One region of the Bradyrhizobium sp. 170 genome, then DNA from elsewhere that is predicted to be linked to it. Evidence: predicted binding sites of a transcription regulator. Region 1 holds the regulator's gene; each other region holds the start of a gene.
What was found. Region 1 encodes LexA, which represses DNA repair genes until DNA is damaged. Its sites were predicted from a motif close to TGTTCNNNNTGTGTTCNG; they were not measured.
Positions count from the first base shown of each region.

Region 2: the regulator LexA is predicted to act here: its motif matches at 7,185-7,202, upstream of IVB05_RS06290 (DUF3072 domain-containing protein).
Region 3: the regulator LexA is predicted to act here: its motif matches at 2,498-2,515, upstream of uvrA (excinuclease ABC subunit UvrA).

Region 1 covers NZ_CP064703.1:4,262,563-4,273,052, reverse strand. Annotated here, with positions in the region: gene IVB05_RS19740 (hypothetical protein) at 1-481, opposite strand, end outside; gene IVB05_RS19735 (hypothetical protein) at 499-2,268, opposite strand; gene glp (gephyrin-like molybdotransferase Glp) at 2,742-3,953, shown strand; gene lexA (transcriptional repressor LexA) at 4,165-4,866, shown strand; gene IVB05_RS19720 (hypothetical protein) at 5,117-5,533, shown strand; gene IVB05_RS19715 (hypothetical protein) at 5,573-5,854, shown strand; gene IVB05_RS19710 (ComEC/Rec2 family competence protein) at 5,965-8,262, opposite strand; gene IVB05_RS19705 (hypothetical protein) at 8,416-8,673, shown strand; gene IVB05_RS19700 (SPW repeat protein) at 8,785-9,147, opposite strand; gene IVB05_RS19695 (hypothetical protein) at 9,411-9,593, shown strand; gene glnA (type I glutamate--ammonia ligase) at 9,708-10,490, shown strand, end outside.
Region 2 covers NZ_CP064703.1:1,311,370-1,321,859, reverse strand. Annotated here, with positions in the region: gene IVB05_RS06335 (cytochrome P450) at 1-198, shown strand, start outside; gene IVB05_RS06330 (PaaI family thioesterase) at 255-647, shown strand; gene IVB05_RS06325 (FAD-dependent monooxygenase) at 1,224-2,735, shown strand; gene IVB05_RS06320 (helix-turn-helix domain-containing protein) at 2,782-3,102, shown strand; gene IVB05_RS06315 (VOC family protein) at 3,099-3,494, shown strand; gene IVB05_RS06310 (VOC family protein) at 3,519-3,872, shown strand; gene IVB05_RS06305 (adenylate/guanylate cyclase domain-containing protein) at 4,034-5,233, shown strand; gene IVB05_RS06300 (MarR family transcriptional regulator) at 5,296-5,772, opposite strand; gene IVB05_RS06295 (MBL fold metallo-hydrolase) at 6,195-7,073, shown strand; gene IVB05_RS06290 (DUF3072 domain-containing protein) at 7,231-7,437, shown strand; gene IVB05_RS06285 (hypothetical protein) at 7,536-7,769, shown strand; gene IVB05_RS06280 (complex I NDUFA9 subunit family protein) at 7,856-8,761, shown strand; gene IVB05_RS06275 (PRC-barrel domain-containing protein) at 8,984-9,361, shown strand; gene IVB05_RS06270 (LysR substrate-binding domain-containing protein) at 9,705-10,490, opposite strand, start outside.
Region 3 covers NZ_CP064703.1:4,381,020-4,391,509, reverse strand. Annotated here, with positions in the region: gene IVB05_RS20315 (outer membrane beta-barrel protein) at 446-1,192, shown strand; gene IVB05_RS20310 (outer membrane protein) at 1,670-2,329, shown strand; gene uvrA (excinuclease ABC subunit UvrA) at 2,603-5,587, shown strand; gene IVB05_RS20300 (hypothetical protein) at 5,599-6,135, shown strand; gene IVB05_RS20295 (PRC-barrel domain-containing protein) at 6,204-6,536, opposite strand; gene IVB05_RS20290 (YncE family protein) at 6,759-7,706, opposite strand; gene IVB05_RS20285 (SRPBCC family protein) at 7,709-8,251, opposite strand; gene IVB05_RS20280 (AAA family ATPase) at 8,461-9,219, opposite strand; gene IVB05_RS20275 (hypothetical protein) at 9,301-9,624, shown strand; gene IVB05_RS20270 (hypothetical protein) at 9,644-9,988, opposite strand; gene IVB05_RS20265 (S8 family serine peptidase) at 10,013-10,490, opposite strand, start outside.

The DNA.
Region 1 (10,490 bases):
TTTGCGCAACCGGCGACCCGGGCGGTTCGGGTGCGGCAGGCCCGCTCGGTCCGATCGACACCGAGATGCCGAACAGTCGCCATTGCCCGTGCACCGGCGCGAACGCCAGTTCGAAATTGACCTGGGTCGGCACCGAGGGAAAGAAGCCCGCCATACGCATCAACCCGTTGGCCTCGATCTGCGGCAGCAAATTGAGCTGCGGATCGATCACCGCGACACCCGACAGATCGAGATTGTCGTTGCGCTGCTTGGCGAATATTTCGGCCAGCCGCGCCGCCGTATTGGTCTGGAAGCCGGGCGCGCCGAGGTCGCGCAGGACGGTGTAATTGCCGGTTTTGTTGGCCTGATCGAGCGCCAGCAGCGTCGAGCGGATCAGGATCATCACGCCGTTGCGATCGATCTGCGCGGGCTTCGGCGCTTGCTCGGGCGCCTGCTGCGCATGACCGCCGGACGTGCTTGCCGCCATCACAGCCGCAAGCATCAGAACCCGCCAGCGAACTACCACTGGAGTCCGATCGCGCTGCGCACGCCGACCACATTTCGCTCCATGCCAATGCCCGCACCGGCGTTGATGACAACCGCATAGTTCTTGTTGTCATACAGCAGCGCCGTCGCTCCCACGCCGAAGGCGTTGCTGCCCTGGAAGTTGCCGTAGCTTGCCGAAATGCCAAACCGGCGCCCCGCCTGCAGGGCCGGCGACGCACCGACGGCGAGCGCCAGCGCGGTGCCGGTACGCGCCTCGAGCCGGTTGTCGGTGACCTGAGATTGCAGCGAGGTTACCTGCGACTGCAGCGAGGTGAGGCTTTGAGGGTTGAAGGTGGTGGTCGCCAGATTGCCGTTGGCGTCGCTGGTGACGAACGAGGTCGGACCGGATTGTGCGGCAAGGCTCGTCGCCGAGGCGATGCCGGACATTTTATAGGTGCTCGTCGCCGTGCCAATTGCGACCTGGTTCGCCGCTGTTGTGGTCGCGCCGCTGCCGATCGCGGTCGAATTGGCGAATGTCGCCGTGGCGCCGGTGCCAAGGGCGGCCGAATTCGTTCCGGTCGCCACCGTGCCGTCGCCGAACGCGGCGCCACCATTGGAAGCCAACGCCCCGGCGCCGACAGCGATCGAACCGGTGGCGGTCGCGCCGTTGCCTATCGCAATCGAATTAACGCCGGTGGCGGCGGCCGTGTTGCCGACGGCGACCGCGCCGGTCGCGGTTGCCCGCGCACTGGCGCCCACCGCCGTGGCACCGGTGGCGCTGGCGACGCTGGCCTGGCCGATCGCGGTGGTGGCCGCGCCGGTGGCGTTGCTGCCTTCGCCGAAGGCGCTGGCGGTGGCACCGTTGGCGATGCTGCCCCGGCCGGTCGCGGTCGCGCTGACGCCATTCGCTTTGCTGAGTTGGCCGATCGCCGTCGCGTTGGTGCCGTTGGCGAAGGCACTCGTACCGGTCGCCGTCGCGTTCGCGCCAATTGCCGAACTAAAGGCCCCCGTCGTGGTGGCGAAGGCCCCGGTCGCGGTGCTGGAGCCGCCGGTCGCGGTGGCGAAATCGCCGGTCGCGGTAGTGCCCGCGCCCGTTGCCGTCGCGAAGTTACCGCCGGCGGTGCTGAACACCCCCGTCGCGGTGGCTTGAGCGCCGTTGGCGGTGCTGGCGTAGCCGGTCGCGGTCGTTTGAGAGCCGTTGGCATAGCTGCTCACGCCGGTCGCGGAAGCTTGATCGCCGTTGGCAAAGCTGCCCATGCCGGTCGCGGTCGCGGTGACACCGTTCGCAACACTGCCAGTGCCGGTCGCGGTGGCCAGGGCGCCGTTGGCCAGACTGGCCATGCCCGTTGCCGTGGCAGAAGCTCCGTTCGCCTGGCTGAAGTAACCGGTCGCCGTGGCGCTGCTCCCGTTCGCGTTGCTATTTGTGCCTGTCGCGGTCGCATCGACGCCGTTCGCGATGCTGAGCGTGCCCGTCGCGGTCGCCTGCGCACCGTTCGCGAAGCTGACCGCGCCCGTCGCGGTCGCATCGGCGCCGTTCGCGATGCTGAGCGCGCCCGTCGCGGTCGCGTTGCTGCCGTTCGCTGTGGCCACAGAGCCATACGCCGTTGCGAAGAAGCCCGTCGCATTCGCTCCCGACCCCACTGCGGTGGAGAAGGCACCTGTCGCCGCGGTGACGGTACAGCCCGCGCCGGTAATGTTGCCGCCGGTACCGGAAAAGCATTGAGCGAAGGCCGGCGAGACGCCGACCGCCGTCATCATCCCGGCCGCCGCCGCGAGGCTGCGCAAGGTCCCGCCGCAGAGCATGCTGCTCGCCAGCAGGCTCGCCCGGCGATCGGATGGAAGAATTACACCGGAAGCGCGCGGGGACGCAGAACCCGTTGCCGTAGCTATCGCCCCCGTCATCGTCCGCTCCGGCTTCGCGCGAAACCAGCTCGGGTGAGCCAGCCTGTGGCTGGCCAAAACTTTGGGCGCCCACACCTCAATCTCAGGGAACCCTACCCCAATCACAGATGCGAACAAATCGCTGACGCGGATTGAGACGATTCCCGCCTGACCTCGGGTGAGATTGCAGAATAATGTTGCTGTTCAGCAACATATCCCGGTGAGTTCAGGATAAAATTCAGACAGCGGATGAATTCCGAAACTGCGGTATCGGGCGCAAGCCTTCCGCGCCGCATTTTTGCCTCCGCTCGCGCTCTCCGATATGAAGGCGCGCGCGATCTCGTCGCCGGGCCGAACAGCTGAACAGACGCGCTTGCACCCGAGGAGAAGTGCCCGTGGCCTTGATGCCTGTCGCCGATGCACTTGCTGCGATCCTCAGCCGCGCCGAACCGTTGCCCGAGGAAATGATCGCGCTCGATGATGCCTTTCATCGTGTGCTGGCGCGCGACGTCGCGGCACGGCGGACGCAACCGCCGCAGGCGATGTCGGCGATGGACGGCTATGCGGTGCGCGCGGCGGATGCCGCCGATATCTCGGCACGGCTGAAGGTGATCGGCGAGGTCGCGGCCGGCCGCCCGTTCGAGCGCAAGGTAGGCCGAGGCGAAGCGGTGCGGATCTTCACCGGCGGCGTGATCCCTGATGGCGCCGACGCCGTCATCATCCAGGAAGACACCGGCGTCGACGGTGACCATATCAACATCACGGAAGCCGCCGTTTCCGGCCGACATATCCGGCCTGCCGGCGTCGATTTCCGCGAGGGTGACGTGCTGCTCACGCGCGGACGCCACCTCACCGACCGCGACCTGTCGCTCGCCGCCGGCATGAACTATCCGGAGCTTGCGGTGCACCGCCGCCCGAAGGTCGCGGTGCTTGCGACCGGTGACGAGCTGGTGATGCCGGGGTCGACCCCGGGCCCGGGCCAGATCGTCTACTCCAACGGCTACGGAATCCGTGCGCTGGCGCGCGCCGAGGACGCCGAGGTCGTCGATCTCGGAATCGCCGCCGACACGGTCGCCGCCACCGCGCAAGGCATCCGCCGTGCGCGCGAGCTTGAAGCAGATATCCTGATCACCATGGGCGGCGCCTCGGTCGGCGACCATGACCTCGTCAAGCGGTCGCTGGAGGCCGAGGGGACGACCATGGCGTTCTGGCGGATCGCGATGCGGCCGGGCAAGCCGATGATGCATGGCAGGCTGGGTGCGATGCGGGTGATCGGCCTGCCCGGCAATCCCGTCTCCTCCTATGTCTGCGGCTTCCTGTTTCTGGTGCCGTTGATTCGTGCATTATCGGGCCGCGACACCGTCCATCATCGGCGCGAAAGCGCCCTGCTGGGCCGCGATCTCGCTGCCAACGACCAGCGCGAAGACTATCTTCGGGCACGCCTCGAAGAGCGCGAAGACGGCACGCTGATCGCGGTGCCGGTGAACCACCAGGACTCATCGCTATTAGGGAATCTCGCTGCGGCACGGGCACTTGTGATACGTCCGCCGTTCGCGCCGGCTGCCGCGAAGGGTTCGCGGTGCGAGCTGCTCCGGCTGCCGGAATGACGCCTGAACTGCGCCTTTGAGGGTGTCTTCAGCCGAAGCCGCAATGCGTTCACCTGAAATTAAGTGGTTGCGGAACACATATCGAACATATAGTGTCCGTTCATGATTTGTTTCGACTGCTAGTGTCTATGGTTGGGAGTTTTGGGGACTCCCGCAATGGACCCTGGAGATTCGGGACCGAAAGACTGTACCAACCGGGGGAATGCTCGCGATGCTTACGCGCAAACAGTATGAACTTCTGCGTTTCATCAATGAACGGCTGAAGGAAGCCGGCGTACCGCCCTCCTTCGACGAGATGAAGGATGCGCTCGACCTGCGCTCGAAATCCGGAATTCACCGCCTCATTACGGCGCTGGAGGAGCGCGGCTTCATCCGCCGCCTGCCCAACCGCGCCCGCGCCATCGAAGTCATCAAGCTGCCGGAGCTGGCTGCCGCCGCTAACGGCCGCCGCGGCTTCACGCCGAGCGTCATCGAAGGCACGCTCGGCAAACGCTCCGTAAGCGCGCCGGCCAGCGAGGACGACGGCAATCGCCCGGTTGCCGTGCCCGTGATGGGCCGGATCGCCGCCGGTACGCCGATCGAGGCGCTGCAGACCCGCAGCCACACCATCAGCGTGCCGCCTGACATGCTCGGCTCCGGCGAGCATTACGCGCTCGAAGTGCGCGGCGATTCCATGGTGGACGCCGGCATTCTCGACGGCGACATGGCGCTGATCCAGCGCAACGAGACCGCCGACACCGGCGACATCGTGGTGGCGCTGATCGACGAGGAGGAAGCCACGCTAAAACGCTTCCGCCGCCGCGGCGCCTCGATCGCGCTGGAGCCCGCCAATGCCGCCTACGAAGTCCGCATCCTGCCGCCGAACCGGGTCCGGATTCAGGGCAAGCTGATCGGGCTGTACCGCAAATATTGACCTGCTGGATGCGGACGTGACTGCGACGGCAATCCCGCCCCGGCCTTTCGGCCGGGGTTTTTTGCTGCATGCCTGGAACAAAACTGCGTTAGCGCGTTTGTGATTTTGACGCAGTGCGCTAGCCGCAGAATTGCCCAGAAACAAGAAAAGGCTCTGCGCCAAGTCCGCTCTGAATATGTCCACTCTGATAGAGGCCTGTGCCTCCTTCTTGCAGACACGGGTCAGCTATCTCAAACGAGGGAGCCATCCGATGTGTGACTATAGCCTGCACGCTGTGGCGACGCGGCCTGCCAAGGTCGGCGAGACGCTGATCACCACGACATTCCGCGGTACATCGACCCGCGGCTTTGCGTCGGAACGCGAGCCTTCAGTGGCGGTCTGCATGCTTCCCGGCACCGAACTGGCGTTCGCCGAGGACGTCAAATACGACAACCGGTGGATCTGGACGCGAACCACCGACTGGCGGGTCGGCAAGTTCAACCAGATCGAACCCGAAGTGACCGATCGCCACCATGACGCGATCGAATTTCCGGACGGAAGCCATGTGCTGGTGACGCAGCTTTGCGAAGGCCAGCGCGCGACCGTACTGCAATTGCCGGTGACCGAGGGCGAACGTGCGGCAAAGGTGACGGAAGCGCCACCGGCCGAATCCATCGTGACCGGATAAACGACGCGCATGTGATCCGCCGGTTCAGGCCGGCGGATCATGGTGATATGGTTTTTTGAGAAACTAGGCGCCGAGGGGCAGTCGGTGGTCAACAAAGTCACATGGCAAAGAGCCGGACGCGTCACGGAGCCCGGACGGTACATGTTCCGGTACGGCTGGCTCACCATCACGGCCGAAGATCTCGCGATCTGGCGGCAATTCCCCGAGGCGTCGTTCACGCTGGTCAACCTGCCGTCGACCCCCGACGCGCCGGAGGAATTCCACCTCGGCGCATTCGAAATACCGGCCAGTCCCTCAAGCCCCCCGCTCGACGAGCACTGAAGTTCGTCTGGAGCCCTGGGGCTCCAGATTTTTGATTCGACGCGTTTTCTTGACGCGAACCGGTCTCCACCCCGGATCAAGTCCGGGGCAGGCTTTCGCTGGAAAACGCTCTATTCCTCCGCCTGAAGATCGGCCTCGGCCGGCGTGGCGTCGACCGCGCGCGGCGGCACGACGCGCGGCGCCAGAACGGCTGCGTCTGCTTCGCTCTCGTCCGCGATGGCCGGCGACCACGGGCGGTCGATCCCTCTGGGTTTGGCCGCCTCGACGACAAATCCGTCACGGCCTCGCCGCAGCGCCATCGCGCCCTGCCGCCGCAGCCGGTCGGCATCGATGACGGAAGCCGCGCAGGAAGCGGGCGCCTGCCGCAGCGTCACAATCAGCGCGGCGCGCTCGCAATCGTCCGAGAGTGCCTCGGGCCTGAGCGCCTGCGCGATCAGGGTGCCGCCGGCGGATTGCATCACGCAGCCAAAATCGTCGCATGAGACGCCTGATGTGAGCGACGCGTCAGCCGCCGTTCGGGCGTCCGCATCCGCCGCCAGCCACTCCTTCAGCAGGAAAGAATCCCGGGAGCCCTTTGCCGCATGCATCAGATGCAGCCGGCCGTCCTGCCCACGGACGCCGACATTGCGGCCATCGGCGGAAATCAGGATATCTGGCTGCGGCACCCTCGCCGCCCAGAGCGCCGCAACCACGACCAGTACGGCGCCCGACCAGCGCAGCGGCGTGCGCAACAGGCCGAGCAGGATGATGCCGAGGCTGGCCGCAATCAGCGGGCCGATGCCGAACGCCGGCACGCGGCCGACCGCGCCGGGCAAAGCCGCGACCCATTGCGTCACCGCGATCATCCAGTCGATGCCGACACCCATGATCGCCCAGAACAGGCGATCGAACCCGAACGGCATCGCGACGAGTCCGAGCAGGCCCGCCGGCATCACCAGCGCTGACACCACCGGCATCGCCGCGAGATTGGCGAGCACGCCGTAAGGCGTCACCCGGTGGAAGTGAAAGGCCGCGTACGGCATGGTCGCGAGCCCCGCCACCAATGAGGCCAGCAACAGCATCGTGATCTCGCGGCCACCCCACAGCGCCACGCGGGCGGTCGCGGTATGGTCCGGCGTCGCGAACAAACGCGGCATGCCGATCTGCACCAGGGCAACGAGGCCAAGCGTCGCCGCAAACGACATCTGAAAACTCGGATGCACCAGCGCCTCCGGCGCGACTGTCAGCACGATCAGGGCCGCGACCGCGAGCGTGCGAAACGTAATCGCCCGGCGATCGACCATGACCGCGATCAGCACCACGGCCGTCATGAAGAACGAGCGCTGCGTCGCGACCTCGGCGCCCGACAGCAACAGATAGAACGCGGCGGCGACCAGGGCTGCCGCAGCCGCCCATTTCTTGATGGCGTAGCCAACCGTGAGAACCGGAAACAGCGCCAGCAGCGCCCGCACCGCAAAGAACACGACGCCCGCGACGACGGCCATGTGATAGCCCGAGATTGAAAGGACATGGCCGAGACCGGAGATGAACATCGCGTCGTTCACCGGCGGCGAGATCGCGTCGCGCCGCCCGGTCAACAGCGCGGTTGCAATCGCGCGCTTGTCACCCTCCAGCGTGGTCCTGATCCGCGCGTCGATCGTATCGCGCAGGCCCTGCATGAACGCCGAATAGCGCAGGCGCAGCCCGCCGCCGGTAGCGGGCGGCTCCGCGGTCTTGATCGCGCCCATCACGAAGCCGGAGGCGCCGATGCCGGCAAAGAACATGTCGCGGCTGAAATCGTAGCTGCCCGGCCGCACCGGCGTGAGCGGCGGCAACAGCCGCGCCTTGAGCTCGACGAAGCTGCCGACCGCGGGCGCCGTGCCCTTCTTCACCGATAGCCGCACGCGCTCGAGCCTGGTCGTTCCGCGCGCGCTTTCCATGGTGACGACGCGCAGGACAAAGCGGTCGGTGCGCTCGCGGATGTCACGCGTTTCGACAAAGCCCGTCAACGATACCGAAAACATCGGCCGCGCCAGCACGCCATGCGCGACCCGCGCCGTCTTCCAGGTCGCGATCGCAAAGCCCGCGGCGACGGCGGCGATCATGACGGCGACAGGAAAGAATTTTTGCCGCCGCAACAGGACCGCGACCGCGCATAGCGCGATGCCCACGACGGCGGCCACCGACAGCACCGGCTCGTGATCGGCGGCGAAATAAAAGGCGATGCCGGTGCCGAATGCCACGGGCACCCAGGGCAGCAACCGCCCGGCGCCGGCTTCGGCACGCGCCCAAGCGCGCAGGGTTTCGATCAGCGGCGGCCAGAAAGCGGGACGCGACGGCGCAAAGCCGCCAATAGGCGCCACAGCGCGTGGCGGCCAGGTCCCGGCATAGCCCCGCTTCCGGCCCGAAATGTCGCCCTGCTCCGCCACCCCGGTCTACACCTTACGATCCCGTGGAGAGCACAAGACTACCGGACGGTGTATTGCGGCCGCTAGCGGAACGGATGCAGAAACCGGAAGAAATGCACATCGACCGGCGCTACACTGGGACATCCCAGGAATCGGACGAAGGTCGGACATCCCATGAAGCTTGCGGCCTGCATTTCGATTGCACTGGCGATAACGGGTCTGCCGTCCGCACTGGCAGCGGCCGAACAATGCCGCTTCATCGAGGCGAGGCTAGAGCGCGAGGCGTGCTACCAGCGCCAGGAAACGGCGCGCGCCGCGCGGCAGAAAGCCAGCGAGGCCCGGGAGGCGGAGCAGCAAAAGCCTTACGAGCCCATGACGCAGGAAGACGCCCAACTCGCAAAATCGCTGCGCAGCATTTGCCGGGGCTGCTAGCGGGTTCGTCGACGCCGCGACCTACTGCGCGATCAGTTCAAGACAACGCCCGTCGCGGCCGACCGCTATGCGATAGCGGTCAAGCCGACAGGGCGATCAACTTCCTCGTCCTCAGCCGGCGCCGTGATGCCAGCGATCGTGCCACCAAGTGCTGAAATCACGATCCGTCATCAGCTCCCAGACAGCAAACAGGATCACCAGTAGGCCCGACAACAAGCTGCTCACCGTCGCTGCGCCCGGCTCGTAGCCGACCGTCCACGGTGCGACCACCAGTGCCAGACCCAGAAGCATCTCTCCCCATTCCTCCAGGTAGGAAGGAATGACAAATGCCTCGACGGCAAACAGGATGACGCCCAACCCGAGTGCGATGGTTAGCCAGACCGCTGCCCCGGCCATGCCCAGGACAAACGGCGACGCGACCAGCCACGCACCCACTACCAGGCTGGCAACGTCCTGCCAGTGTTGAATGCGCATAATGCTCACCTCCCTTCCCCCATGGATATGGTGGTGCGGCACTGAAAGCGTATCCGTCCGGCCTGCGATGTGTTGCCGCTGCTCTTGCCCCCCGAGCCACCATCCAGTCCCGGCAGCCCGCCCGGAAAGCGCTCTTGAAAGCGCTCTTGCAAGTGCGCCGCAGCAGGATGCACACTGTGGGCGCTTGACGAGGTGTCAACGTCTACGGCTCTCGGCCCGACTGGAATTCACAGTTGCGCTCAGAACGAGAGGAGCATGACGCCATGCGAGAAATCGAAATCCACGACTATGCGCGGCAGTTGCTGGAAGCACATGGCGCCAAGGCCATTGCAGAAGCTGCCCAGAACGCCATCGAACTCGAGGCAAAAGGCGAGGTCGAACTGGCCAGAACCTGGCGGCATATCGAAGACGCCATGAAGCTCATGCGCGGGCCGCACCAAAGCTGAAGCTGCCGGCGCGGCCAGGCAGGACGTGGAGCAGGTTCCATCGCAATCCGCCTGGTCGCGGCTGAAGGGCAACCTGACCTCCAAGATGCGGCTCTCCATGACAGGAGTGAAGCCATGTTTCCGAACTGTGCGACAGCCGAAGATCTCGTGCAGGCGATCAAGGACGAGAAGGTGCAGATGATCGACCTGCGCTTCACCGATTTGCCGGGGGTGTGGCAACATTTTTCCGTGCCGCCGAGTGCAGCGAATGCCGATGCTCTCAGCGAAGGCATTGGATTCGACGGCTCATCGATCCGCGGCTTCCAGGAGATCCAGGAAAGCGACATGCTGGTCGTCCCCGACCCGACCACGGCCTTCCTCGACCCGTATTCTCCTGCATCGACCCTGGTCCTGACCTGCAACATCCGCGACCCGGTGACCGGTCAATCCTATAGCCGAGACCCTCGCTACATCGCCCAGAAGGCTGAAACCTACCTGAAGGGCACCGGCCGCGCCGATACCAGCTATTTCGGTCCTGAGGCGGAATTCTTCGTGTTCGACGAGGTGCGCTACGGACAGGGCATCAACCACGCCTTCCACGAAATCGATTCCAGCGAAGGCAGCTGGAACACCGGCAAGGAGGAAGCGCCTAATCTGGGCCACAAGCCGCGCCCAAAGGAGGGATATTTTCCCGTTCCCCCGACCGACAGCATGCAGGCGCTCCGCACCGAGATGGTGCTGACGATGGAACAGCTGGGCATCCAGATCGAAGCCCATCACCATGAAGTCGCGACCGGCGGCCAGAACGAGATCGACATGCGCTTCACTACGCTCACCCGCATGGCGGACAATCTGATGATCTACAAATACGTGGTCAAGAACACCGCCCGCGAGCACGGCATGACCGCAACGTTCATG
Region 2 (10,490 bases), 3.0 Mb from region 1:
CGCCCCCGCACCCATCTGTCGTTCGGCTTCGGCATCCACCGCTGCGTCGGCATGCGGCTCGCCGAGTTGCAGCTGAAAATCGTCTGGCAGGAAATGCTGAAACGCTTCGACCGCATCGAAGTGGTCGGCGAGCCGAAGCGGGTTTACTCCAGCTTCGTGCGCGGCATCGAGCAGCTCCCGGTGCGCATTCCCGGATGACGGGCACTGAGCTAAATCCGCCCGAGCTTGCGGAAGCCATCAACGCCAGGGGCTTTATGGCCGCGGCGGGCTTCCGCATCGTCGCCATCAAGCCCGGGCATGCCGAAATCGCCCTTGCGCGTCGCGACGACCTCCTGCAGTTCTTCGGGCATTTTCACGGCGGCATCATTTCAGCCCTGGCCGATCACGCCGCCGGGATCGCTATCACTTCCGGTCTCCCCAAAGGCAAGATCGGCGTCACCGTCGAGATCAAGGTCAACTTCCTCAGCCCCGCCGACGGCATCGAACTCATCGCCCGCGCCAAAACCCTGAAGATGTCGGGGTCGATCGGCGTTGCCACCGTCGAGGTCTTTTCCAGAAGCGAGACGTCCGAGACGCTGTGCGCATTCGGCACCTCCACGATGCGCGCCATGGATTTACCGGGCGAGTTGCTGCAGCTCCGGGCGTGAACCCGCAAATCCTGGATGGCGTGAGGTGGTCAAAATTTGCGGCAGCGAGTTTCTGTGCAGAGCAAAATTAGATGGGTGAATTCGTACTACGAATAATCGTCGAGCTATTTGGCGAATTTCTTTTCTGGTCGGCCGCGTACCTCACAGCCAGCTGGCTCCTCCCAATCCTCTCCTTCGGGCTTCTTCGCGTGCTCCCGATAGGTGCATCTCAAACCCTCGGGGCATCATGGTCATTCACGCGCCTGTCAACGTTTCGCGTTGGTGTCGGCCCGAGTCTGGCATGTGCTATCGGGATAGCTCTCTGGCTCCTGATCGGAGCAATCACGGCATACGCGATCCGGGGTTGAGGTCCGCCCTACCCCATCGACTGCATCATCAGATCGGTTCGACAGGTCGGTTTCGGGCCAGAGGGCAGCACCGCAAAACCATTTCCGTAACTCTCAGCTCTACCGCGGAAATAACCGGAACGCAGAACACCAATCTCCCCACACTGATATGTAGCGCGCAAGGGGCTTGCTTCAAGACCCCGGGCATCCCGTACAACGCCGGCCGAAGCAATTGCTACGGACGGACGAAATGGGTGCGGCAAAGACCAGGCGCGCGGTGGCGATCGTCGGCGGAGGTCCGACGGGACTGATGTTGGCAGGCGAGTTGGCGTTGGCGGGCGTCGACGTCGCCATTGTCGAACGGCGCGCCAGCCAGGAGCTCGCTGGCTCGCGCGCGGGTGGTCTGCACGCGCGCACGATCGAGGTGCTCGATCAGCGTGGCATCGCCGATCGGTTCCTCTCGGAGGGACAGGTGGCGCAGGTGGCTGCGTTCGCCGGGATCGCTTTGGACATCAGCGACTTTCCCACCAGGCACAATTACGGGCTCGGGCTGTGGCAGAACCATATCGAGCGCATCCTGGCCGGTTGGGTCGGGGAGCTGGTGGTCACGATCCATCGCGGAATTGAGGTGACCGGGATCGCGCAGGACGATACCGGCGTGGATGTCGAGCTGTCCGACGGCCAGTCGCTGCGGGCGGAGTATGTTGTCGGTTGCGACGGAGGACGCAGCCTGATCCGCAAGGCAGCCGGCATCGAGTTCCCGGGATGGGATCCGACCGTCAGCAACCTGATCGCCGAGGTCGAACTGGCCGAGGAGCCGAAATGGGGCATCCACCGCAATGCCTTTGGCGTCCATGGCTTCGGCCGGGTGGAGTACGAGATCCGCGGCGGCGAAGTGGTCTACATGGATCGAGGCCCGGTACGGGTCATGGTGACCGAACGGCACGTCGGGCCCGCCGGCGAACCCACTTTGCGCGATCTCAGCGAGGCGCTCATCGCCGTCTACGGGACCGATTACGGGATCCACAGTCCGACCTGGATTTCGAGATTCACCGATATGGCTCGGCAGGCAGCTTCCTACCGCAAAGAACGCGTGCTGCTGGCCGGCGACGCCGCACACGTGCATTACCCGGCGGGCGGACAGGGCCTCAACCTCGGTGTGCAGGATGCGGTGAATCTGGGGTGGAAGCTCGCCCAGGTCGTCAGGAAGACCTCGCCGGCAAGCCTCCTCGATACGTACCATGCCGAGCGGCACCCGATCGCCGCCCGCGTGCTGCGCAACACGATGGCGCAAGTCGCGCTGCTCCGCACAGATGACCGCACCAACGCCCTGCGCGAGACCATCTCCGAGCTGCTGCCCATGGACGAGCCTCGCAAACGGTTAGCCGCTGACATGTCCGGCCTCGACATTCATTACGACCTCGGCGAGGGACATCCGCTGCTCGGACGCCGCGTGCCCGATCTCGACCTCGTCACCGCCAATGGCCCGCTGCGGGTCTTCACCCTGCTGCACGATGCCCGGCCGGTGCTGCTCAACCTCGGTGAGCCCGGCGCCCTCGACATCACGCCACGGGCGGATCGGGTTAAGCTGATCGACGCCAAATACGCTGGTGCGTGGGAGGTTCCGGTGTTTGGCACGGTCACTGCTCCCGGCGCGGTGCTGATCCGGCCCGATGGATATGTGGCTTGGGTGGGTGATTCAGCCCAGTTGGGACTCGCTGACGCGCTAACCACCTGGTTCGGACCGCCTGCCGCGGCGTAGCCGCGCAGGTTTTCACGCGCAGCTTAACATGCAGTCAAATTACTGCATGTTATTTGGCGTGGACGACGACCAGCTCGACAATGTCTTCAAGGCGCTCGGTGATCCCTTGCGCCGGCGCATCCTTGATCGCCTGGCGAAGCGTCCCGGGCAGTCGTTGTTTGAGATCTGCGCTTCGTCGTTTGCAGAGGATGGCAGAAGCCTGTCGCGACAAACGATCTCGCAGCACCTCGACATGCTGGAGAAGGCTGGACTTGTCCAGACGCATTGGAGCGGGCGCACCAAAATGCACACCTTCGACAATGCGCCCCTGCGAAAGGCAGCCGCTGCCTGGCTCAACAAGCATCTGAAAAAAGGGAGTGCGACATGAGGATCTATGTCATGAGCGTTTTGGTTGACGATCAGGCCAAAGCCTTGAGTTTCTACACGGAGAAGCTGGGCTTCATCGTCAAGCACGATATCCCGATGGGCGCGCATCGCTGGTTGACCGTCGTGTCGAAGGAGGCACCGGAAGGAACCGAGCTCCTGCTCGAGCCGAGCGAGCACCCTGCCGCCGGGCCATTCAAATCTGCGCTCGTGAACGATGGGATTCCTGCCGTGTCCTTCAAAGTGGATGACCTCAAGAAGGAGTTCGAGAGATTGCGCCAGCTTGGTGTCGAATTCACAGTCGAGCCGATGGACGCAGGCACGGTCAGAATGGCCGTCTTTGATGATACATGCGGCAATCTCATTCAGCTCGTCGAAATGATCGAAGGAAAGTAAGAGCTCCAATCGTTGGAGGCGTCGATGCGCATGCGTTATGTCAGGGTGCTCGTGACCGAGCTGGCAGCCGCCAGGAAGTTCTACGCTCAAATTCTAGGATTGGATATACTGTGGGAGCACGAGAACAAGGCGATCGGATTTGATCTCGGTCCCGTGTTGATTGTCGAAGACGTGTCTTCAGAGGAAGACCGTAAGGAGCGAGACCTTGCAGGCCGCTACGTGGGGTGTTCGATAGAAGTCGAGGATATTCAAGCCACGTATTCCGAACTTGTGGCGAAGGGCGTGCACTTTACTGCTCCACCTGAAAAGCAGGAATGGGGTGGCACGCTCGCGCATTTCGAAGACGCTGCCGGAAACCTTTTGACCCTGGTTGGCTGAAGGTGGGTCTGCCTCCTTTATCAGGACCGGTTTGTTGAACACCGAGGTCAAGATCGCTTCGATATGCGCAAGCAGATTGCGGCGGACTCCCGTTGACGTCGCCGAGCGGAGACACGACATATCCTGTACCGTCGATCCAGGTCACCGCCCGGGAGCAAGATATGAACGCGCCGCCAAACATCGATCCCGTCCCTGCGCATTCCGACGGCGACCTTGTGCACTGGCTGACAAATGACACACGCGATGAGCGCTTCATTGACAATATTTTCGCCGAGCTGTGTCTCCGGCTCCAGCGAGCCGGCATTCCCGTCAAGCGGGCGACGCTTCATCTCCTGATCCATCATCCGCAATGGCTCGGCGCCCGGATCATGTGGGCCGACGGGATGCGCGAGGCCGAGCTTGCGCGAGTTGACTACGATGTCAGGGAGCGATCCGAATTCATCGGTAGTCCCGCCAACGAAATCCATGACGGTGCCACCGAGGTGCGCGAGAATCTCGAACGCGATCCATCGCTGGGCCGCAAGCACGCCATCTATGACGAGATGCGGGCGAAAGGCCTGACCGACTATGTGGCGTGGCCGCTGTACCATACGCTCGGCAAGCGGCATATCGTGACTTTTGCAACCGACCGGCCGGGAGGTTTCGACAACGCGCACATCGCCCGCCTGTTGAAGCTGTTGCCGGTTCTGGCGCTGGTCAGCGAAATCCGTATGAAGAATCGCCTGGCGCGAACGCTGCTGGAAACCTATGTCGGGTCGCATGCCGGCGAACTCATTCTGGCCGGCGCCACCAGGCGCGGAAGCGGGACGACGGTACGCGCCGCCATCATGATCTGCGATCTCCGTGATTTCACCAAGATTTCCGACAACTGGCCGCGCGATGACGTCATTGATCTTCTCAACGGCTATTTCGACGCGATGTCGGAGCCGATTGCGCGACATGGCGGGGAAATTCTGAAATTCATCGGCGACGGCCTGCTCGCCATTTTTCCGCTCAGCCAGCCTCAAGCCTGCGCAAATCTGCTGCATGCCGTGGCCGAGGCCCGTCAGGCCATGGTTGCCCTGAACGAAAAGAACGGCGAAACCGGTCGTGCGCCGCTGAATTACGGCATCGGCGTCCACGTCGGAGACGTCATGTACGGCAATATCGGGTCGCGCAGCCGGCTCGACTTCACCGTCATCGGCCCTGCTGTCAACATGGCTTCGCGTCTCGAAACCCTCACCAAACAACTGGGCAGAACGGTGCTGCTGTCCCGCGCGTTTGCCGACTTCGTCGAACGCGATTTCGATCTCGAACACGTCGGCGAACATCCGGTCCGCGGCTTCAACGACCCAATCGAGCTGTTTGCGTATCACGGCTGAATGCCGATCCTGTCGCCGGTCGTTCAATCGTGGGTCGAACGAACACGGAGTCCCGTGTCGTGTCACGCTTCCGCGCGGCTCATGTCCCGGCCTGGCGTTTCTGGTCGCATCGCGATGAGACCAGCCGCAATGTCCTTGAGCAGGCCTAAGGTCCCCTCCAGGCCGCGCGTGTCATTTTCTGCTGCCTTGGCGACCGCAGCCGCCCATTCGCGCCGGACGATCATATAATTGCGGCGTCCGGCCTCCGTGAGGCGGACCGTGACGCCGCGCCGATCGCCTTCCGACATGGTGCGCTCGATCAGACCCCTCCTCTCGAGGCCGGCCATGAGCGTCGAAAGATTGCTGCGCTGGAGTCCAACGGCTGCGGCGATCTGCTTGGGGGCGGCGATCGGATGGTCCTGCATGTACCGCATGACCATCCCCTCGGTTGCGGTGAGTGACACCGCCCGCGGGTCCTTGTAGCCGCGAAACTGGATTTCGCGCGCGATGACGAGCATACAGTCGGCCAGCTCTGCCCACCGTTGCGCATCACCCTTCACTGGTTTCTTCGGTCGGCCATTCCTCATCCGCGCACCCATGCGCGCATGGTTATGCCGGATCGGATGGAATGTATATAGCCATAATAATTATACTATCATAACCACATGTCGCAGCGCGGCCCAAACAAAGCTCGCGGCTCCTGCCGCCGCAGCGTCCACAGCGATGCCGTTGCCGGCAGAGCGGCAGGTTCCGCGGCTCAATGAAACGGGTCGCCACCATGATTGAGAGGAACGTTCCATGGCAGAACAGACATCTCGCCCGACCCTCGATCGCTTGTTCGACGCAGCACGCGACTCAGGCCGTGTGCAGCCAACCGATCAGGCTGGCGGCGTAAACGTCACACGCCGCCTTTTTCTGGCAGCGAGTTGCCTTTGCACGGCTTGTTTCATGCCGGCACGCACCGTCATTCGCAGCCGTGCCGATGGTCAGACGTCAGGCGCCTGCGTTCTATCGGCTGATGCTCGGCGATTTCGAAGTGACAGTGCTCTCGGATGGCAGCAACAGGCTCCCGGCAACCAGGTTGCTGCGTGGCGATGCCGCTCAAATCGAAGCCGCACTGAAGCGCGGCTATCTCGCCGATGTCGTCGAGACGTCCCACAATTCTTTTTTGGTGAATACCGGCAGCAAGCTGATCTTGATCGATGCCGGCGCCGGATCATTGCTCGGACCGGGCGCAGGCCACCTTGCAAGCAACCTCCGCGCGGCCGGTTATCAGCCGGAGCAGGTCGACGAAGTCTATCTCACGCATTTGCATGCCGACCACATCGGCGGCCTGATGACGGGACAGGAACTCACATTTCCGAACGCGGTCGTGCGCGTCAACAGACGGGATACCGATTACTGGCTGAGCGAATCCAATATGCAAGCGGCCCCCGCCGACGCGAAGCGGTTCTTTCAGGCTGCCATCGCATCGCTCACCCCGTACATGCGCACCAGCAAGCTCGCCGTATTCGACGGCGATACCGATCTCGTCGCCGGCGTGCGGGCGCGCGCCGCCTATGGCCACACGCCCGGACACACCATGTATATGGTCGAGAGCAAGGGACAGCGACTGCTGCTCTGGGGCGACATCGTCCATGTGGCCGCGGTGCAGTTCGACAGCCCTGCCGTTACGATCGGCTATGACGTGGACGTCGCCGACGCCGAACGAGAGCACTGGCGCCAATTCGCTGATGCGGCAGACCAAGGCTACCTGATCGGCGGAGCGCATATCTCGTTTCCGGGTCTCGGCCAAGTGCGCCGCGACGGCGAGAGAACATACACCTATGTGCCGCTCAACTACTCGGCCGGAATGGGCTAACCGCAACTTGACGGGCGGCACCGTGACAGCGGCGGCGATCGATCAAAGCCGCACGGGGCGCATCTCCTCCTTGGGTCATTCGCGCGGCTGATGCAAACGTAGCCCTCGCGTAGGAACAATTAGTGAACTCGTCCGTTTTCAGCGCGAGGAGACAGCCATGAGTAACAAGGAAAGCGCTGCCAACATTCGTAAGTCCCCCGACGATTGGGTGTCAGGGGACGGGCCGATGACCGACGCCCAAGCGTCTTACCTGCAGACCCTGTCAGAACAGGCACAACAGCCTCTTACCTTCAGAAAGGACCTCACCAAGGCGGAGGCGTCCAAGCTCATTGACGAGATGCGCAAAAAGGCTGGTGTCGAATAGGAACTGCAGGAGGAAGTCTCGCCGCCGGCAGTTCAACGCGCCAGGTTGGTCAAGGGCAGTTCGAACTCGCAACGCCGTGCGGCGTGAAGGAGGAAAAAATGGCGACATGCGAAACCTGCGGCAATGACTACGACAAGGCGTTTCAGGTTGTGATGAACGGCAAAACGCACACGTTCGATAGTTTCGAGTGCGCAATTCACGCCTTGGCGCCGGCGTGCGAGCATTGTGGAACGCGCATTGTCGGACACGGCCTGGAAAAGAATGGCACCTATTATTGCTGCGACCACTGCGCTCAAAAAGAAGGTGTGACCGATCTTCGCGATCGCTCGTGAAGCAGCGGAGGAAACCTTTCGCGGCGGCTATCACGCCGAGGCGGTGCGGAGTCGTCGAGTCAAGCTTGCAGTCGGGTTGAACCGGGATGACTAGCCGAAAAGTGACTGTCTTTGGCGGTACCGGCTTTTTGGGCCGGCGCGTCGTACAACACCTTTTGGACCACGGTTTCGAGGTCAGGGTTGCGTCACGGCATCCAGAGCGGGGAGCTCAGGTCTTTCGCGATAGGTCATCGAGACTGGAGGTTGTTAAAGCCGATGTCGGCTACGATGGATCGGTGATTAGCGCTGTCGCTGGCGCTTTCGCTGTCGTCAACGCCGTAAGCCTCTATGTCGAGCGCGGCAGCGACACGTTTCGTTCCGTGCACGTCGAAGCTGCTGCGAGAGTGGCAAAATATTCACGAGGATCAGGCGTGCAGCGCCTGGCCCACGTTTCCGGAATTGGCGCCGATGCGCAGTCACACTCGTCCTACATTCGAAGCCGGGGCGAGGGCGAGTCCGCGGTACGGGCTGCGTTCTCCGGGGCGACGATTATCCGTCCTTCAGCAATGTTTGGGCCGGATGATGCATTTCTAATCCCGCTCATGAAGATGCTACGGATGTTTCCCGTCTTTCCGATGTTCGGACGCGGTCAGACTGCGCTTCAGCCCGCGTATGTGGAAGACGTTGGGGAGGCGATTGCGCGCTGTTTCAACGCCGCCGAGCCGGCAATGATTTACGAGTTAGCCGGTCCCAACACCTACACCTACAGGGAATTGCTTCAGGCGATCTGCAATTACCTGAATATCCGGCGCGTCCTCGCGCCAATGCCCATTACCGTGTGGAAGATGCTCGCTTTTGCCGGTGAATTCTTACCTGCTACTCCCGTCACATCGAACCAGGTCGAGCTTATGACCCAGGACAACGTCGCCTCTGGCAGGCATCCCGGTTTTGACGCTCTCGGCATTGAGCCGAGGGACATAGAGATTGTGCTGGCTTCTGCCAGACAGGGGTGATTGAGCCGGAGAACGAATTCTATAGCTGTATTGTTAGGTAGAAATTAGAGATCGAATTAGAACCCAAGAGAATCCCCGGCGTAAAAACCGGAGGCTCTCGATTGTCACGCCCCTGCAACGCACGGCCGCGGGACCGAAATCGGATTTCAGAATTACTTTGCTAGGAACGACCCTTTAGCGGCGGAGTTAAGTGGACAAAACCAACTAATGAGGGAGATAGCCATGGCCCGCGCAACAGCCCATCCGGATCATCAATGCATCTCAAGCGAAGACATTCATGGAACCGAGGTTTATGAAGCAGGTGGAAAGAATATCGGTGAGATTGATCACCTCATTATCGACAAGGTGTCGGGTCGGGTGGCCTATGCCGTCATGAGCTTTGGCGGATTTGTTGGGTTAGGCCACAGCCATTACCCGATCCCCTGGGGCGCTCTGACATATGATACGTCGCTTGGTGGTTTTCGAACCAGTATCACCGAGCAACAGCTCAAGGATGCGCCTGAGTTCAGTGATGACTCCTGGCAGGATAGAGACTGGGAAGCGCGCACCCATCAGTATTATGGGACGCCTACGTACTGGGACGCGCAACGCGGCCTATAGCGCCAGGCAGCGCATCTGAAATTTTCGATCGTCAGTGCCAGTTCAGTCAATGAAGAACTGGTCGACCAGCCTTGGGGTCGGTGTGAGGTGGCCGACAGGTCGCGCACACCAGACCTCAATGTCCACGACGGGCCATTCGTAACTCAACCTTGCGCCCGATGTCCGGTTACCCCTGCCAGGGACCGGATAACAGACATCGCGTATCGGCAGCTTCGAGCCCACAGCCATCGTTCCGGCGAGCCTGCCCCGCCCTATACAATTGCGGCATGACTGCTGTAGCCAGATGAGAATGCCGGGCTGGACCGTTTTGTTCTAAGCCAATCCTTAAGGCCCTCACATCGGCTCAGGCGAGCTTGATGTCCCAGAGGCCCTCTTCGCGGCAGGCGGTCAGTTCGCTGCGGAGCAGCTCGCTCACGAGCGTGATCGCAGTCGAGCCGGGATGGTCGATGGGAGAAGCAAGGGTCAGTTCGCGCATCGGCGACGGTTTTGATATCGCAGCCGTTTCCAGCCGGCCGGAGGCTACTTCGTGGCGCACCGAAGAAGGCGGCAGCAGCGTGTATCCCAACCCCTCCTCGACGAGGCTGGTCAGCACCCGAAACGAATCCGCTTCCAGCTTAACGTCGAGTTTCAGTTTCTTCTTCGCCGCCGCCTGCTCGATCAGCGCCCGGAGGCCGTGCGAATGACTGGGCAGCACCAGGCGTTGGCGCAGCAGCCAGCCGATCTCGACCTGCTTCTTCTGCGACAGCCCGCTGCCGCGCGGCCCCACGGCGACGATGGGATCGCGGCCGAGGCTCTGCACGGTCAGATGCAGGTCGCTCGACGGCCCGTAGATCAGCGCCAGATCCATTTCGCCGCGGTGCAGCCATTCCATCAGATGGCCGCTGTAGCTTTCGACGATGCAGAGCGAAATGCCCGGATATCTGTCGACGGTGCGCCGGGCGAGCCGCGCCGAAATCACGCAGCTCACCGTCGGCACCAGCCCGAGCACGACGCGGCCCGAGGGCGGGCCGCCCGAGGACTGGATCTCGTCGCGCACCTGGTCGATCTGCCGGACGATGCCGGCGGTTCGCGCCAGCAGCAGCCGGCCGGCATCGGTCAGCACCATGCCGCGGCCGTTCCGCGTAAACAG
Region 3 (10,490 bases), 120 kb from region 1:
ATTCTTGACCTGTCGCTTTGTCTGCTCTCTGCGCCCGTTTCCGGACATCTGAACGACCCTATACACTCGCAGGCTCGGCCGACTTAGCGATCCCTCGGCAAGCCGGCGGTTATCCACATATAGCATTGCTCCGGCAAATGTTCCAGCTTTGTTCCCACCACCACCTGATATCCGGCCTGGTTCTCACGGTGCAACCCAAGCGCGATTACCGGGAACCCACGGGAACCCGAAATCATTGAAATGGAACCTGAAAGTTCCGCACGGTATCGTGAATATGATAATCAAATCATTGGCTTGGATAATTAAACTTCGCCTGCGCGTGTTGCGTTTCGGCGACACCATTTTCGCGCGAGTCGCGATATAGAATGGTCTACGGCGCGGGAGCTCGCGTCATCACGGGAACGCTTCGGGACCAACGGGAAGCGGCCAAGAGCTGGAGATGAGGATGAAAAAGTTTCTGTTAGGTACAGTTGCTCTCATCGCGTTCGCCGCACCTGCGGCGGCCGCCGACCTCGCTGCGCGACCTTACGTCAAGGCCCCGCCGGCGCCGATCGCAGTCGTGTACGACTGGAGCGGCTTCTACATCGGCGCCAACGGTGGCTGGGGTTCGAGCCACAAGTGCTGGGATTCGGTGGCGCCTGCTCTCTTGATCGGTGCTGAGGGTTGCCATGACGCGACCGGCGGCACCGCCGGTGGTCAGCTCGGTTATCGCTGGCAGGCCGCCAGCTGGGTGTTCGGCCTCGAAGCCCAGGGCAACTGGGCCGACTTCAGGGGCAGCAACGCAAGCACGCTCTTCATCGGCGCCAGGAACGACTCGCGGATCGACGCCTTCGGCCTGTTCACGGGCCAGGTCGGCTACGCCGCCAACAATGTTCTGTTCTACGTCAAGGGCGGCGCGGCCGTCACCGCGGATCGTTTCCGCATCTTTGATATTCCCACGGGCCTCGTCGTTGGCACCACCGGTGATGACACCCGCTGGGGGGCCAGCGTCGGCGCGGGCATCGAATTCGGCTTCGCTCCGAACTGGTCGGCCGGTATCGAATACAACCACCTGTTCATGCAGGACCGCACCCACACCTTCGTCGACGGGGCTGGCGCCTTCTTCGCCGCCGATCGCATCCAACAGGACGTCGATCTCGTCACCGTCCGCGTCAACTACCGCTGGGGCGGCCCGGTCATCGCGAAGTACTGATAGCTGCGACAGCAAGCAGAATACGGAAAAGGCCGGCCTCGCGCCGGCCTTTTTGTTTGGTTGCCCCAGGTTCGTGTGCCGCCGCAGAGGGCGTCGATTATGTGTACGGCTTCATGGCCGCGCGCGACTGCAGCTTCACATTCAACGCCGGCGGATTCTCGCGCACCGATCGATTCGTCAGGACGCCGACATCGTCACCGCCCTTGTCAGCTACAGATTCGGTGGCCCCGTCATCGCGAAATACTGACAGCGCACCGCGTGCATTGAACACGAAAAGGCTGGGCCTGGCGCCGGCCCTTTACGTTTGGTTGTACCGCGGGATAGTGCGTACCCGCTGCGGTTGCATATTACCTACTTTTGCCGCCGATGTGGTTTTTCGGCGACAGCATTCTGCGATGACTTCGCGCTATATGGAACCGCAACCTCAAATTGACGGCTGAGGAAGTTGAGTTAGAGAGCCGCGAAAGGGAAAAAGAAGTGAAGAAAATTCTGCTGACCACCACTGGCTTGATCGCGCTTGGGATGGCGCCCGCGATCGCCGCCGATCTTCCTGCACGGGCCTACACCAAGGCGCCCGCCGCAGCGATTGCGATCAACAACTGGACCGGCTTCTACGCCGGTGCGATGGGCGGCTACGCCCAGGAAAACACCTCAGACGCGTTGGGCGAGATCAGCGGCGGCTTCGCCGGCGGCACGCTCGGCTACAACTGGCAGACCGGCAACTTCGTGCTCGGCGTTGAGGCCGATGCCGCCTGGGCAGATGTCGGCGTAAGGGTGGGCAACCCGGCGATCGCCGCGGTAGAGACCCGGATTCGCGACATGGGTACCGTTCGTGGCCGCGTCGGCTACGCCTTCGACCAGGTTCTCGTCTACGGTACCGCCGGCTATGCGTGGGCCGACAACCGTATCACGCTGTCGGCGCTCGGCGTCAGCGTGTCGGATAGCCAGATCCACTCGGGCTGGACTGCCGGTGCTGGTGTCGAGGTGATGTTCGCACCGAAATGGTCGGTCAAGGCCGAGTACCTCTATCGCAGCTTCCAGGGCGAGACCTACTTCGCGGGTATTGCTCCTCCCGGCATCGCGTCGGGAACGCTCAACCTGAACAGCGTTCAGGTCGGCGTGAACTATCACTTCTAAGACTTCCTGCTGAAACTGCCTGCGCCTCCGTTCCGATAATTCGGAACGGAGGCGTTTGTATTTGTATTTGAGGAGTTCCGAATCCCGAGCTGCTGACTGCTGCTGCCAAAAGAAGGACTGCGCAAACAATCCGTTGATGATTCGCACGCGGCACTGGAAATCGTTTCCCGTTCTTCCTATGTTCCGACTTTCAATCATCGGCGCCTGATCCCGGTCCCTCTCCGGCAATGCGCGCCCAACGTGGCGCGTCTCCGCGTGCCTGGAAATGCCGATATGGATGAAGTGCTCAGGGCGAAGCGCCAACCACCCGCCGGCTCCGCATCGCGCGCGATAACCATCCGCGGCGCGCGCGAGCACAATCTCAAGAACATCGATGTCGAGATACCGCGCGACAAGCTCGCCGTGTTCACCGGCCTCTCCGGCTCCGGTAAATCCTCGCTCGCGTTCGATACCATCTATGCCGAGGGACAGCGCCGCTACGTCGAATCGCTCTCGGCCTATGCGCGCCAGTTCCTGGAGATGATGCAGAAGCCTGATGTCGACCAGATCGACGGCCTGTCGCCCGCGATCTCGATCGAGCAGAAGACAACCTCGAAAAACCCGCGCTCCACCGTCGGCACCGTCACCGAGATCTACGACTACATGCGCCTGCTGTGGGCGCGCGTCGGCGTGCCCTATTCGCCCGCGACCGGTCTGCCGATCGAAAGCCAGATCGTCTCGCAGATGGTCGACCGCGTGCTGGCGCTACCTGAAGGCACCCGCCTTTATCTGCTGGCGCCGGTCGTGCGCGGCCGCAAGGGCGAATACAAGAAAGAGCTCGCCGAATGGCTCAAGAAGGGTTTTCAGCGCGTCAAGGTTGACGGCACCTTCTATGAGCTGTCGGAGGCGCCCACCCTCGACAAGAAATTCCCGCACGATATCGACGTCGTGGTCGACCGCATCGTGGTTCGCCCCGACATCGGCCAGCGCCTCGCCGAAAGCTTTGAGACCGCGCTGAAGCTCGCCGAGGGCTTGGCTGTGATCGAATACGCCGACGCGCCTGCGGGTGCGGCGGAAGAAAAAAAGTCCGACAAGAAAACCGCGAAGATTCACGACAAGAGCGGGCCCGAGCGCATTCTGTTTTCGGAAAAATTCGCCTGCCCGGTTTCCGGCTTCACGATCCCCGAAATCGAGCCGCGGCTGTTCTCGTTCAATAACCCCTATGGCGCGTGTCCTGCCTGCGGCGGCCTCGGCGTCGAGCAGCATATCGACGAGGACCTCGTCATTCCCGACAAGGAGCTGACGCTTCGCAAGGGCGCGATTGCGCCGTGGGCAAAATCGTCCTCGCCCTATTACATCCAGACGCTGACCGCGCTCGGCAAGTTCTACAAGTTCACGCTCGACACCAAGTGGAAGGACCTGCCGAAGAAGACGCAAGGTGCATTGCTGCACGGCTCCGGCGACGACGAGATCAAATTCTCCTACGAGGACGGGGTCCGCTCCTACGACACCAAGAAACCGTTCGAAGGCGTCATCACCAACCTCGAGCGCCGTTTTCGCGAGACCGAGAGCGAATGGGCGCGCGAGGAGCTGGCAAAGTATTTCTCCGACATTCCCTGCGCGGGCTGCAACGGCCATCGCCTCAAGCCCGAGGCCATGTGCGTCAAGATCGGCGGCAAGCACATCGGCGAAATCTCTGAAATGTCGGTGCTCCGGGCCGGCGAATGGTTTGAGACCGTGCCGAAAGCGCTGAACGCGCAGCAGAACGAGATCGCCGCGCGCGTGCTGAAGGAGATCCGCGAGCGGCTGTCGTTCCTGCTCGACGTCGGCCTGAACTATCTCACGCTCGCCCGCGCCTCCGGCACGCTATCCGGCGGCGAAAGCCAGCGCATCCGCCTCGCCTCGCAGATCGGCTCGGGTCTCACAGGCGTGCTCTACGTGCTGGACGAACCCTCGATCGGCCTGCACCAGCGCGACAACGCGCGGCTATTGGAGACGCTGAAGCGGCTGCGCGACCTCGGCAATACCGTGATCGTGGTCGAGCATGACGAGGATGCGATACGTCTGGCCGATTACGTGCTCGACATCGGCCCCGGCGCCGGCATGCATGGCGGCCACATCGTGGCGCAGGGCACGCCCGCCGAGATCATGAAGAACCCGAATTCGCTCACGGGCAAATACCTCACCGGCGAGATGTCGGTGGCGATCCCCGAACGCAAGCCACCGAACCACAGGCGAACCATCAAGGTCGTCAACGCCCGCGGCAACAATCTGAAGAACGTCTCGGCGGAAATTCCGCTCGGGCTGTTCACCTGCGTCACCGGCGTCTCCGGCGGCGGCAAGTCGACGCTCCTGATCGACACGCTCTACAAGGCGATCGCCCGCAAGCTGAACAACGCCAGCGAAGGCGCCGCCCCCCACGACCGCATCGAGGGGCTGGAGCATATCGACAAGATCATCGACATCGACCAGTCGCCGATCGGCCGCACGCCGCGCTCAAACCCCGCGACCTATACCGGCGCCTTCACGCCGATCCGCGAATGGTTCGCCGGCCTGCCCGAAGCCAAGGCGCGCGGCTACGAGCCGGGACGGTTTTCCTTCAACGTCAAGGGCGGCCGCTGCGAGGCCTGCCAGGGCGACGGCGTCATCAAGATCGAGATGCACTTTTTGCCCGACGTCTACGTCACCTGCGACACCTGCAAGGGCAAGCGCTACAACCGCGAGACGCTGGAAGTCCTGTTCAAGGGCAAGTCCATCGCCGACGTGCTCGACATGACGGTGGAAGAAGCCGCCGAGTTCTTCAAGGCGGTGCCCCGCGTCCGCGAGACGTTTAAAACGCTGCACCGCGTCGGCCTCGACTACATCCATGTCGGCCAGCAGGCCACCACCCTCTCCGGCGGCGAAGCCCAGCGCGTCAAGCTGGCGAAGGAGCTGTCAAAGCGCGCGACGGGACGCACGCTCTACATCCTGGACGAACCCACCACGGGACTTCACTTTCACGACGTCGCAAAACTTCTGGAAGTGCTGCACGAGCTGGTCTCGCAGGGCAACACGGTGGTCGTGATCGAGCACAACCTCGAAGTCATCAAGACCGCCGACTGGGTCATCGACCTCGGCCCCGAAGGCGGAGACGGCGGCGGCGAAATCGTCGCCTGGGGTCCGCCGGAAGACATCGTGAAGGCGCCGCGGAGCTATACGGGGAAGTTTTTGGCGCCCGTGCTGAAGAAGGCGGATGGCAAGCCGCGGAAGAGCAGCAGCGCGAGCGAGGCGGCGGAGTAGATTTCATTTCGATGCGCTTCGTTACCCAGTCAGAATCTGAACCATTCTTTCTGAAGCTTGGTATAAGCCGAAGCGGACTTGTGCCTGGAAGTCATAGCGCCATCCGCCTCAAGACATTCGATGCGTACTATCAGAGCAGGCTTTCGGTCGCAGCCCAAGTTGCGGATGCGCTCGCAACCCATCAGGGCAATTTTACTGCCTGCTTGTTATGGGCGCATGATCTCGTTTGGGGCGACCGAAGCCTGGAGGAGCGCCCACCGTCCGATTGGGCCGAGTATCGACGATGGCGACAGACGCGAGGCGAGAAGCGATCCTTGCGCGACGCTCCAGGCCATTTTTTTGACAACGGAGAGCGCGACACGCTGGCCAGCGTTATCGAGTGGGCTATCCACATGGGATGGGACACCCTGATCGCCGCGAAACCCAATAAGGCTGCAATCCATCTTTCCCACGATGATCGTATTACGATCTATGCGAGGAGCCGGCCGAGCGAGCTTATTGCGCGTCTCACGGCACTTGGCCTGAAGCCGACGCAACGCAGCCTTTAGCAAGCGATCCGCCGCTTCTCTCTACCCGCGAGCGGTGGGTTACGCCTTCGGCTAATCCTGCCGACGCCCTACACCGTCCAATAGTGCGGATGCGGGTAGGATCGCGAGCGGTCGCCCCAGTCGAAATCGTCTTCGTCGAACTCGGACGGGCCGGCGCGCAGATCCTCTAGCGTCAGCTCGACCACGAAGGCCTGACGCTCGGGATCAAACCTGAGTGCGTCCCACCGCACAGGATAATGGTGGTGGCTGGCGAGTATCCCGCCGGTTTTTATCACGGCATACGCGACGGTGCCGGTCACCTTTTCCAGCATCAGTCGTTCGATCGTACCGAGTTTTTCGCCGTCTTGCCCGTAGACGTTCGCGTGCTCCACGCGATCACTGGGCACCAGGGTACGAGGCATGGCGTCCTCCCTGTTTTCTCGTTCTCCCGGCATTATAGCACCAACGCACCCGGCATGTGCGCGCGTCCGGTTGCCGCGGTGCACCGACGCTGGGTTGGCGTTCCCGTCGCGGGTTTGATCCAGCGTATAGGATGGGTAGAGCGCAGCGAAACCCATCACGTTCGCAAACGATGGGTTTCGCTTCGCTCCACCCATCCTACGCACCTACGCGCCCCTCGCCGACTACCGCCGTAGAAACGCCCCGAACGCCCGCGGCCCGTCGCCGACCTTGATCTCGCCGGTCACCTTCAGCTCGGCCGCATCGATCACGCTGATCGAGTTGCTCTCCCAGTTCGCCACGATGATGCGTCGGCCGTCCGCCGTCGCGGCGATCCCTTCCGGGTAATCGCCCACAGTGATGCGCTTGACCGGCGCCAGCGTTGAGAGATCGAACACGCTGACGGTGCCGTCATACTGGTCGGTGACGAAGCCGCGCCCTTGCGCGAGTGCGACCGCATAGGGGCGCAAGCCCGTCTTCACGCGCCCGATCTCGCGGGCCTCCACGATATCGATCACCGAGACATCGTTCGATCCGACATTGGCGGTGTAGGCACGCCGGCCCTCCGCATCGATGGTGATGCCAAACGGGCGTTCCCCGACCTTGATCACAGCCCGCCGCTGGCGCGTCGCGGTATCGATGACGGACACGCTGTCGGCGTCGCGGTCCGCCGAGAGCAGGAGCCGTCCGTCCGGCGTCACCGCGAGTCCCGACGGCGAGGCGCCGACCGCGATATCAGCGATCACGCGCTGCGCGACCGGATCGATCACCCGCACCGCAGCGGCGTACCAGTCGGCCACATAGACGGTGGCGCCATCCGGCGCCACGGCGACGCCGAGCGGACCACCGCCGGTGTTGATCTTCCCGATGATCCGGCGTGCGGCGGCATCGACCACCGTCAGCGCCTTGGCGTCGGGGCTCGTCACATAGGCGAAGCGTCCATCCGGCGTAATGGCTATGCCCGCAGGCTTGCCGCCGATCGCGATGGTCGCGACCGGCTGCAAGGACGTGAGATCCACGACCGTCAGGTTTTCGCTGAGCTGATTGGTGACGAACGCTTCCTCGGCCCGCGCCTGCTCGGCCCACGCCGCGCCGATGCCGGCGACGAGCGCCGCCAGAGCGATCGCCCGCACGATCAGCTTCCGCTTTCGACCTTCTTCTTCAGCGCCTCGAGGCCCACTCTATAGAGCCCGCTCACCGCCTTCACGGCAGCCTCGTCGCTCAGCTCCGGCGGCGGGTCGTTGTTGGGAAAGCCGCGATAGAACGCGCCGGCCCACTCCAGGCTGCTGCCCTTGCCGTCGGCGCTGGGCGTCACCGTCAGGGTGGACGAATAGTTGGTGACCGGTAGCACCTTCACATCCACGGCGGTGATCCGGTACGAATAGGTCATCGTCTCGGCGTCGTATTTGTAGAGCTCCTCATCGACGGTCGCACCGGTCGCCAGCGTCAATCGCCGCGTGGCCTCGATAGCGTTGCCTTTGGTGCCCTCGGTCTTGCTGACCGGCGGCAGCCAGCTCATGTCCTGGAAATTGCCGATCGCGGCCCACACCTTGGCCGGCGGCGCGTTGATCTCGATCGATTCCCGCACCTTCTGGCGGGTTGGCCCGTGCGCCCAGGCGATCCCCATCACTGCCAGCGCCGCCACCACGGCCCCCACCCTCGCGAGCGTCGTCCTCATGTCGCTTCCTCACTGTCTCTTGTTGGCCCGCGCTAGCCGCGCAGCGGCGTTATCGTAACGCATTTTCAGACTAAAGGAGGCTGGTTTGTGGCGCCGGCGCGACGCGCGGCGTTGCGTCGGACGGTACCGTAGGATGGGTAGAGCGCAGCGAAACCCATCACCTTCGCAAGCGGTGGGTTTCGCTTCGCTCTACCCACCCTACAAATGCTTCAATCCACGATCGCCGCGTCGACAAATCCCTTCGGGTCCTCGCAAAACTCCCGCATGACCTTGTAGTGGTCGGTGTCCTTTACCGTCACCGGCTCCAGCCCGTATTTCGTCAGCCGCAGCAGTGTCGCGTTTGGGTATGCCATCAGCATCGGCGAATGCGTGGCCATGATGATCTGGCAATGGCCGATGTCCTCCATCCGCCGCATCAGCTTCAGGAACGCGATCTGGCGCGAGGGCGACAGCGCGGATTCCGGTTCGTCGAAGATGAAGATGCCCTGCCGCTGGCAGCGCTCCTCGAAGAAGCGCAGGAAGCCCTCGCCGTGGGAATGGGAAAGGAAGTCGGCATAGGGGCTGCCGGCGGCGTCCAGATATCGTGCGACCGAAAAGAAGCTCTCGGCGCGGAAGAACCAACCGCCGCCGGTGATCTTGGGCAGCCAGCTTGCGCGAAGCGCCGTCGAAAGTTGTCCGCCCATTTTTTCGCGCGCGTCCGAATGGTCGACCGTCATGTAACCCTTGGCGCCGCCGGCTTCGTTGAATCCGGCCAGCACGGCGATCCCTTCGAGCAGCGTCGACTTGCCGGTGCCGTTCTCGCCGACGATGATGGTAATCGCCCTGTCGAAACCGATTTCAAAATCGTCGCGCAGCAGCGGCAGGCAGAACGGATAGGCCTCGCGGTTGGTGATCCGCGATGGCTCGAGCCAGATGCGCTTGAGATATGGCGCCGGCAGATTGATCGGGCGATTGCGTCTGGAAGCCATCGGCTCGGATCCCTAGGGAAACAAAGTCGTTCGCTACGGTTATACAGGGAATGCCGTACAATCCTAGATGGCACACCCGCGATGCCAAGCGCCACCTACACCCTCTTCCGCAACGCCATTCTCGGCGAGCAGCAAATCGTCTGCCGCTATGACGGACGCGTCCGCGAACTATGCCCGCACATCATCGGCACCAACAGACGCGGCGAAGAGGTCGTGCTGGCCTGGCAGTTCGGCGGCGAGAGCTCAGGCCCGCTGCCGCAATGGCGCTGCCTGAAGCTGGCTGGTGTCAAAAACGCCCACGCGCACGAGGGCCGCTGGCACGAGGGCGGCTCGCACCGCACGACGCAGACCTGCGTCAGCGAGATCGATCTCGACATCAATGTTCACGTGCGAAAGCTGCGGTGACCGGTCCACCTGGAGTTTGTCACCTGGCGTTCGGCAGGCTGACATCAGGGCCGACCGAGGCCTCTTCGACGCTCGGCCATGCACGGACGATTTCGACAAAATCCTGCGGCGACACGCCCGGCGGCAGGATCACCTGCATGTAGCGCCGCAATTCCCTCTCGGGCTTGGAAAGCCCTGACTCGTCGGCGTCGGCCAAGGCCGGCACCTTGTAGACGATACGGGTGTCTTTCGGCAGGTCGCGATGGGGATCGAAGCTCGTGCCGGAGCCTGACTCGAACATACGCTTGTGCGAGTCATATTTGTAATTGCGCTTAAGTTTCAGTTCGACCGGAACGCGGATCGCTGCGCTCTTCGGCGCCGGCACGGCTGGCATCATCCCTTAAGTTTATTACACCTTCTTCATCGCATCAACCAGGTTGGGCAGCGGTCCGATATGCTGCGTCAAGGGAACGCCGGGTCCCGCCTGCTGCGGTGTTCCCGTCGCCACCAATATGTCCCTCACCTTCTTGGGTGTCATGGGCGCGCCGTTTTTTGCCCTGGCCCGCCCCTGCAGGCACGCCACCGCGCCGGTAACGATCGGCGAAGCGCTCGATGTGCCGGAGAAGCGCAGCGTGTACCAGGTATTTTCCGACGCGCCGCCCCGCGCATCGCCATAGCCCAGCGTGGTCACATGCCAGCCCCAGCCCTGCACGTTGACGATCTTGCCGTAGTTGGAAAAGAAGATGCGCGACCTGGGAACGCCGAGCGAAGCGTAGGACGGCAGCCCCGCGCCAAAACCGTCGAAGTCGACATGATTGGTCGGCGGCACGCCGGCGCCGACCACGATGGCGCCGCTGTCCTTCTGCAGGCCGGTGTTGTTGAACACA